2 regions of the Rhizobium sp. KDH_Rht_773_N genome follow, and region 1 is predicted to be linked to the other one. Evidence: predicted binding sites of a transcription regulator. Region 1 holds the regulator's gene; the other holds the start of a gene.

What was found. The regulator LexA, encoded in region 1, represses DNA repair genes until DNA is damaged. The targets are predictions, from matches to a motif close to TGTTCNNNNTGTGTTCNG.
Region 2: the regulator LexA is predicted to act here: its motif matches at 1,804-1,821, upstream of ACU8HS_RS09890 (helicase-related protein).

Annotation. Positions count from the first base shown of each region.
Region 1 is NZ_CM129525.1:33,057-37,265, forward strand. Features, by position in the region: gene kdsA (3-deoxy-8-phosphooctulonate synthase) at 1-390, opposite strand, end outside; gene ACU8HS_RS00180 (VOC family protein) at 387-1,274, opposite strand; gene lexA (transcriptional repressor LexA) at 1,472-2,197, shown strand; gene ACU8HS_RS00190 (ComEC/Rec2 family competence protein) at 2,178-4,209, opposite strand, start outside.
Region 2 is NZ_CM129525.1:1,967,564-1,971,772, forward strand. Features, by position in the region: gene phbB (beta-ketoacyl-ACP reductase) at 1-152, shown strand, start outside; gene ACU8HS_RS09870 (hypothetical protein) at 155-280, opposite strand; gene ACU8HS_RS09875 (hypothetical protein) at 348-494, opposite strand; gene ACU8HS_RS09880 (YMGG-like glycine zipper-containing protein) at 688-942, opposite strand; gene ACU8HS_RS09885 (DUF3309 family protein) at 968-1,123, opposite strand; gene ACU8HS_RS09890 (helicase-related protein) at 1,983-4,209, shown strand, end outside.

The sequences.
Region 1 (4,209 bases):
ATCCGTCTGGCGGGACAGGAAAGCCGGTATCTGCAGGACATCGACGACCTTGGCCACCTCGGCGCATTGTTCTTCCGTATGGATGTCCGTCAGAACCGGAATGCCGAGTTCCTTTTTCAGGTCGGCGAAGACCTCCAACCCCTTCTCAAGGCCCACACCGCGCTTGCTCGACAGCGAGGAACGGTTCGCCTTGTCGAAGGACGTCTTGTAGACGAGCCCGATGCCGAGCTTGGCGCAGAGTTCCTTCAAGGTACCGGCAACCATGAACGCGTGGTCGCGGCTTTCCAGTTCGCAAGCGCCGGCAATCAGCGACAGGCGACCGGTATTGGAAAAAGTAACCTTGCCGGCGCCCTCGCCGACCGTCACCACGGAGTTCGTATTGGTGCTCATGATCTTTCCTCGAAGGCGAAGAGCGTGCCCTGCCCGGGCGCCGGCTTCACCAGAATTCGGTTGGCCTTGCGTGTGTATGTGACCCCGTTAGCAGCCAAATGCGCTTCTGTCACGGCCAGATCGCCGACCGCAAAGAGGATTGCCCGTCCACGCAGGCCGCGATCGGTATCGGGCGTCACCAGATCGTAATAGGCCTCCAGTCCTTCAGGCGTCATCAGGCTGATCTTCGCATTGGCGGTGGCAATCTGCAGCCCGAAGCCCGTGTCGTCAGCTGACACGACCCTCGCGACCGATCGGACGAAAACACCGAAGGCGTTCGGCTCCGGCGCAGCCAGGGCAATTTCGGCAATACCCGTGACACCATTGGCATGCGTTTCCAATACGGCGCGATCGGCGGGCAACGGGTTCACGCGCTCGACGGCAAAGAGGAGGAAATCCGGCGCCCGGAGATCGGCGGCGAAGGCGAGCCGGAAGCCGGCAACACTTTCTGCGCCATCTGGCATTCTCACCGGACGCTCGAACTGCAGCAGCGAACCGGCGCTGATGCCGGCCTCGACGAATCGGGCATGTTCTCGCCTTGCATCGCCGGTGGCGAAGGCAATCGCGGAAAGGCCCTCGTCGCCGCAACGGAAGCGGAATGCCTGGTCACGGGCGGCAAAGACGTTGCCGCGACGCGCCGCCTGCTCGCTCTCCGCAACGCTCGCGACGCCCAAAGGCTCAAGATAGGTTTTGTCGGCAAAGAACACGCAGGCATTTTCCGTGCCGAAGGGATGGCGGGCATCAGGCGCGACCGTGAAACCCAGCTTGCCCAGCCTTTCGCGGGCAAGGTCGATATCCGTCACCGGCAAGACGAGATGATCGATCGGAAGCCTGTCTTTGCGCATCGGGTTCCCTCCAGCAATGACAAGGAGATGTGCTTCAGCAGGCCTTGCGAGGCAAGGGCGCGAAGGCGCAAGGGCCGCGAAAAATAAAATTCTCGACAGAATGAACAGAAGTTTTACGAAAATTTAGCCACTTGCGGAACACATATGGAACATATAGTGTCCGTTCTGGATTTGTTTCAAGACTGGGGTTACACGCCATGCTCACGCGCAAACAACAGGAACTCCTTCTTTTCATTCACGAAAGGATGAAGGAGTCAGGCGTTCCGCCGTCTTTCGACGAGATGAAGGACGCCCTGGATCTGGCCTCGAAATCCGGTATTCACCGGCTGATCACGGCACTCGAGGAACGCGGCTTCATTCGCCGGCTTCCGAACCGGGCGCGAGCGCTCGAAGTCATCAAACTGCCGGAAGCCTACAGCCCGAGCCTGCAACCCCGCCGCGGCTTTTCGCCGAGCGTCATCGAGGGCAGTCTCGGCAAGCCGCAGCCTGTGGCGCCTCCCGCCTCGGCCAAGCCGGCACCTGCCGCCGACAACGGCAATTCGGTCTCCGTTCCCGTCATGGGGCGCATCGCCGCCGGCGTGCCGATCTCGGCGATCCAGAACAATACGCATGACATCACGGTTCCGACCGATATGCTCGGCTCCGGCGAACATTATGCGCTGGAAGTTCGCGGCGATTCGATGATCGAAGCCGGCATTTTCGATGGCGACACGGTCATCATCCGCAATGGCAGCACGGCCAATCCCGGCGATATCGTCGTTGCACTCGTCGATGACGAGGAAGCGACGCTCAAGCGCTTCCGCCGCAAGGGCGCATCGATTGCGCTCGAGGCTGCAAACCCGGCTTACGAGACCCGCATTTTCCCGCCGGATCGCGTCAAGGTTCAGGGCAAGCTCGTCGGCCTCATTCGCCGCTATCACTGACCGGTGACAGGCCGGCGTCCGCGAATGTATTGCTTCGCCAGTCATAGGCGCGGTGACGCATCCAGGGGCGCTGCAACGTGTCGAATGCGGTGGTGGCCTCGACTCCGTCGGCTGTGAACCGAAGTTCGACGGAACCTGTCCTGCGCAACGTTTCGCCGGTAAAGAGCAGCGCGCCGGAACGGCAGCGGTCGAAGCGCAGCCGGACGGGGGTCACGACAATATCGGCCGTATCGCAGGCCGGCCCGAGATGGGCGGCATTGTCGACGACGGTCAGCCTCTTTCCGTTGGCGAGCGCGACGCTGCACCAGGCGCCCTTCAGGCAGGAGAAACGCGAGGGAGGGCCGGTGTCGGCTGCCTGTCGCATCGCCTCTCTGGCTTCATTCTGCTGATCCGGCGAAAGCTGCAACCGTTTGCCGTCAGGCGCGGCGGGCGCCTTGGCGGCTTGGAGCATTACCGGCTTGCGGTGCTCTTCGAGGGCAAGCGCCCGCTGCCATTGTTCGAAGATGAAGGCGGGCGGCTTCTCACGGTTTGAAGCCATCGCCTCTCCATCGACTATGGCAACGAGTCCGCCATCCTCTGAGATGGCGATATCGGGCGCCGCACCGGACGGGAGAACGGCCACAGCAAGCGTGGAGACCGCGACAATTGCTGTTCCCATGTGCCGCAGCCCCGTTCTGAGCAGCGTCAGCAGCAGAAAGCCGGAGACGGCTGTCGGGAAATACCAGCCGGGCAAGCGGCCGATATCTATATTGCCGCCCCACCCCGCGATCGCCTTGGCGATCGTGATCACCAGATCGAGCCCGAAGCCTGCCACCTGCCACAGCCAGCCGTCCAGGCCGAAGGGCATCAGCAGCATTGCCAGCATGCCCGCCGGCATGACGATGAAGGAAATGACCGGCATGGCCGCAAGATTTGCCGGCAGGCCATAGGCCGTCAGGCGGTGGAAATGCTCGATCGAAAACAGTGCCGTCGAGAAGCCGCCGATCAGCGACGTCAGGAAAACGCCGCCGAAGAAGCTGCCAACCATGGAGATCGGCTTCATGATCGGCAGCCTGGCAAGAGCGTTCTCACGCATCGGCCGCCGCTTCCAGAGATCGTAGCCGGCGACAAGTGCGAGCGTGGCGGCAAAGGACATCTGGAAGCTTGGTCCCAGCACTTCCGATGGCGAGACAGCGAGGATCACGAGAGCGGACAGCGCCACGTTTCTAAGGCTGATCGATGGCCGGTCGAAGAAGACGGCGACCAGCATGATCGCCATCATGATGAAGGCGCGTTCGGCGGAGACGGCAAAACCCGAGATCAGATAGTAGGCGGTTACCGCAGCGAGCGCGCCGGCGGCCGCGATCTTCTTGGTCGGCCACGCCTGGGCAATGCCGGGAAACAGGCTGAGGACGACACGCAGGCCGACGAAGAAGATGCCGGCGGAGAGCGCCATATTGAGGCCGGAGATTGCGATAATGTGGGCAAGGCCGGATTGCCGCAACGCTTCCGTCGTTTCATCCGAGATCGCGCGTCTCTCGTCGGTGACAAGGGAGGCGGCAAAGGCCCCGGTGTCGCCGGGCAGGGTGGAGCGGATCCGATCGCCGATGCCGCTTCTCAGGCGATAGAGCCACTCCAGGACGGCCTCATCGAGCGAGCCTGCCTGCTCCGACTGTTCCGCCACCTTTTTCGGCGCCCCATAGAAGAAGCCGTTGGCGCCAATGCGGTCGAAATAGGCGCTGAAGGCAAAATCGTTGAGATGGGGGAGCGCCGGCCCCGCCGGAGGCGTCAGCCGCGCCCTGCCCTCGATGATGTCGCCGAGTTCGAAGGGCCGGGCCGCGCCACGCGCCAGCACGGAGACGCGTTCGGGCGGACGCCTGATCTCGGGTGCGCTTGTGCCGTTGACCTTGAGAATATAACGCCAGCGTCCCTCGCCATCGCCTTCCCGGCGCTCGATGCGGCCGGTCACGGTCGTCGTGACGGCTGAATCGAGGATCAGGGTCCTTGCCCGCCAGGTTTCGACCTGTGCCGAA
Region 2 (4,209 bases), 1.9 Mb from region 1:
TGCTCAACGAGAAGATCATTCCGCAAATCCCGGTCGGGCGCCTGGGCGAACCCGAGGAGATCGCGCGCTGCGTAACCTTCCTCGTTTCCGATGATGCCGGTTTCATTACCGGTTCGACGCTGACGGCCAATGGCGGCCAGTTCTTCGTCTGAGCCTATTTCTTCTGGCTGTGGGCATAGCTGTTCGGGAAGCTGCCGGTACCGTCATAGGGGCCGGCAGACGCACCATAGGCCGCAAGGGCGATGGTGATGAGGGCAGCGATTGCGATGATCCTGTTCATATTCGCTTCTCCCCGGGGACGGCTGCTCGGATAGCAGCTGCCACGCTGCTCCGGTTTCGTCGATAGGTCAGGCGTTTGGATGATGGCGCCTGCCGGCTCTGACGGGCACTTTCTGGATAGCGCGGTCCCGGCTGCGGAAGGCAGCGACTGCCGTCGTCAGAAAAGCCGAGGCGATCAGGACCGCGACGGCGGAATTGAGGAAAATCTGGGCCATGGTAGCGTTCCTTTGCGCTCGCGGGCGGCATGTGCTCGGTCCCTGCGATGTCGGAAGGAATATGGGCCCGGCCCTGGCGACGCGCTAGATTTGACTTCGGCGACCCATCGTCAACGCAGCGTTGACGACGAAAAGGCGGAAGAAAAACGGGCGCCGAAGCGCCCGTTGAAAATTTCTGATGGGCCGATGCCGATTAGCGGCAACGCGCTTCGTAGCGGCGGCCGTAGCGGTCGCGATAGATGCAGTAGCCGCGGCGTTCGACCGACTGGCCGATCAGGGCGCCTGTCAGGCCGCCAGCGACTGCGCCGACTGCCGCGCCGCCCCAGCTGTTGGTGACAGCGCCGCCGATGATGGCGCCCGTGCCGGCGCCGATCGCCGTGCCCTGCTCCGTCGGTGTGCAGGACGCGAGAGCGCCGATGAGAGCGCAGCTAAGAACAATCTTCTTCATGTCTAAACTCCCCAGGTTCTGGCCTTTAAATTCGGCCCATCAGGACAAGAATGATAATGATGACGAGAACTAACCCCAAACCTCCGGAAGGTCCATAGCCCCATCCGCGGCTATAACCCCAATTCGGCAAGGCGCCGATCAATAATAGAATAAGGATAATAAGAAGTATCGTGCCAAGCATGGTGTTTGTCCTGCCTCATCCTCATTTCGACTGGACTAGTAACACGCATCCGCGATTTTTGTTCCCGGCTAAGCTCTCGGAATATCACGCCGGCGTTATCGGCCACCATGACAGAACCGGATTTCGCCGGTTTCGAGGAAAGCAGGTCGGCAAACCGATGTCGACCATTTCCTGTTATGGTTAAAATTCCATTTAAATACAATATGTTGTAGCGAACAAAGCCGGAAAATGAAGATGTCTCTGATTCGTCGGCGATTCGTTCCGGCTTTGATCGGCGGTGACTCCTAAGCCAATTGCCGGCAGCGGCCGGCTTAAAGCATCGTGAATTCGACATGTAAAAGATTAATGCGGTCATACGGCTTTGAACGGCGGCAGCAAAATCGGAATCCGTATCTTGGGATCAGAGACCACAGCGCTCACAAGATCTCGCCGTGAACGAAAAGGGAAAACCTCGACATCAGCGATTCGTCTCCGATTCGTTCCGGCTTTGGTCGAACTGTTAATTTTGGGCTTGACCTTGCGTTTCTGCGGTGCATGCCACAAGCGTTAATCGCGGTTGCCGGCATTTGTTCTCGGTCGTATCGGCAGATTCAGCATCTAGTGTAAAAAAGTGATTCAAAATCAATACTTAGCCGTGAACAAAAGCTGAATCAGCGGGAGTCAGCGATTCGTCTCCGATTCGTTCTCAAGCTGTTCCGAATCTTAAATCAAGCACTTAGCTACTGTGGCTTCCACGCTCAATCCAAAGTCTATTTCAAATCTGCCCTTGCGTTTGGTGCTTCGGCTGTCCATGTGTTCTGTGCCTCTCCCGCAGGAGCCGACTTGACCCCGGGGCGTTCGCGCCTCACTTGCATGGACCATGACCCTGACTTCGCAGCCGATGATACTGAGCGGGCGCGGCGTGACCGCGGTGCTCGGGCCGACCAATACCGGCAAGACCCATTATGCGATCGAACGCATGGTGGCGCACGGCACGGGTGTCATCGGCCTGCCGCTGCGTCTGCTGGCGCGCGAGGTCTATACGCGGGTGGTCGAAAAGGTCGGTGCCCAGAACGTGGCGCTGGTGACAGGCGAAGAAAAGATCTCGCCGCCGAATGCGCGTTTCTCGGTGTGCACGGTCGAAGCAATGCCGCGGGAGACCAAGGCGGCCTTCGTCGCAATCGATGAAGTGCAGCTCGCGGGCGATCTCGAGCGCGGCCATATCTTTACAGACCGGATCCTGCATCTGCGCGGCCGCGAGGAGACGCTTCTGCTTGGCGCTGCCACCATGCGGCCGATCCTGCAGCAGCTCCTGCCGGGGATTACGGTTACGGAGCGGCCGCGGCTTTCCCACCTTCTTTATGCCGGGCAAAAAAAGATTACCCGGCTGCCGCAGCGCTCGGCGATCGTCGCCTTCTCGGCGGACGAGGTCTACGCGATCGCGGAGCTGATCCGACGCCAGCGCGGCGGGGCAGCCGTCGTGCTTGGCGCACTCAGCCCGCGCACCCGCAATGCGCAGGTGGCGCTCTATCAGGCTGGCGATGTCGAATATCTCGTTGCGACCGATGCGATCGGCATGGGCCTCAATCTCGACGTCGACCATGTGGCCTTCGCCCAGGACCGGAAATTCGACGGCTACCAGTTCCGCAACCTCAATCCCGGCGAACTCGGCCAGATCGCCGGCCGTGCCGGCCGGCACGTGCGCGACGGTACCTTTGGCGTCACCGGCCAGGTCTCGCCCTTCGACGAGGAGCTCGTGCAGCGCATCGAGGGCCATGAGTTCGACAATATCAAGGTTCTGCAGTGGCGCACCAAGGATCTCGATTTTTCCTCGATACAATCCCTGCGGGCAAGCCTGGAGACCGGCCCCCGCGTGCCGGGCCTGACGCGGGCGCTGCCGGCAGTCGACCAGCAGGCGCTCGAACACCTGTCGCGCTATCCGGAAATCATTGATCTCGCTAACACGCCGGCACGGGTCGAAAAGCTCTGGGAGGCTTGCGCTCTGCCGGACTATCGGCGCATAACGCCTGCGCAACATGCCGATCTTATCTCTACCCTCTTTTCCGATCTGGTGCGCTATGGCACGGTGAACGAGCAATTTCTTGCGGAGCAAGTTCACCGCTCAGATCGGACAGATGGGGAAATTGACACGCTTTCGGCGCGAATCGCGCAGATAAGAACCTGGACCTATGTATCGAATCGGCCCGGCTGGCTTGCCGATCCGACACACTGGCAGGAAAAGACGCGGGAAATCGAAGATCGATTGTCCGATGCGTTACATGAAAGGTTGACGAAACGCTTTGTTGATCGCAGGACATCTGTGCTCATGAAGCGCCTGAGAGAGAATGCGATGCTGGAAGCTGAAATCAGTGTGAATGGCGATGTCTTCGTTGAAGGACATCATGTGGGGCAGTTGACCGGGTTCCGTTTCACGCCTGTCGGGGGAACGGACGGGCCGGACGCCAAGGCGGTTCAGGCTGCGTCGCAAAAGGCGCTCGCGCTCGAATTCGAAGCTCGCGCCGCGCGCCTGCATGCCGCAGGCAATGCCGATCTGGCGATCGGCTCGGATGGGCTGGTGCGCTGGCTCGGCGATCCCGTCGGCCGTCTTTCCGGCAGCGACCATGTGATGCGGCCGCGTGTCATCCTGCTTGCCGACGAGCAGCTCACGGGCAATGCGCGCGATCATGTCGCTGCCCGTATCGAACGGTTCGTCAACCACCATATCAGCACGGTACTGAAGCCGCTGGACGACCTGTCGCGCGCCGAGGACCTGCAGGGTCTTGCCAAGGGGCTCGCCTTCCAGCTCGTGGAAAATCTCGGCGTGCTCTTCCGCCGCGACGTGACGGAAGAGGTGAAGTCCCTGGATCAGGATGCCCGCGCCTCCATGCGCCGTTACGGCATCCGCTTCGGCGCATATCACATCTTCGTACCGGCGCTTCTCAAGCCGGCGCCGGCGGAACTCATCACCCTGCTCTGGGCGCTGAAGAACGACGGCCTCGAAAAGCCCGGCTATGGCGATCTCATCCCGGTGCTGGCCGCCGGCCGCACGTCCGTCGTCACCGATCCGAGCTTCGAGCGCATGTTCTACAAGCTCGCGGGCTTCCGTT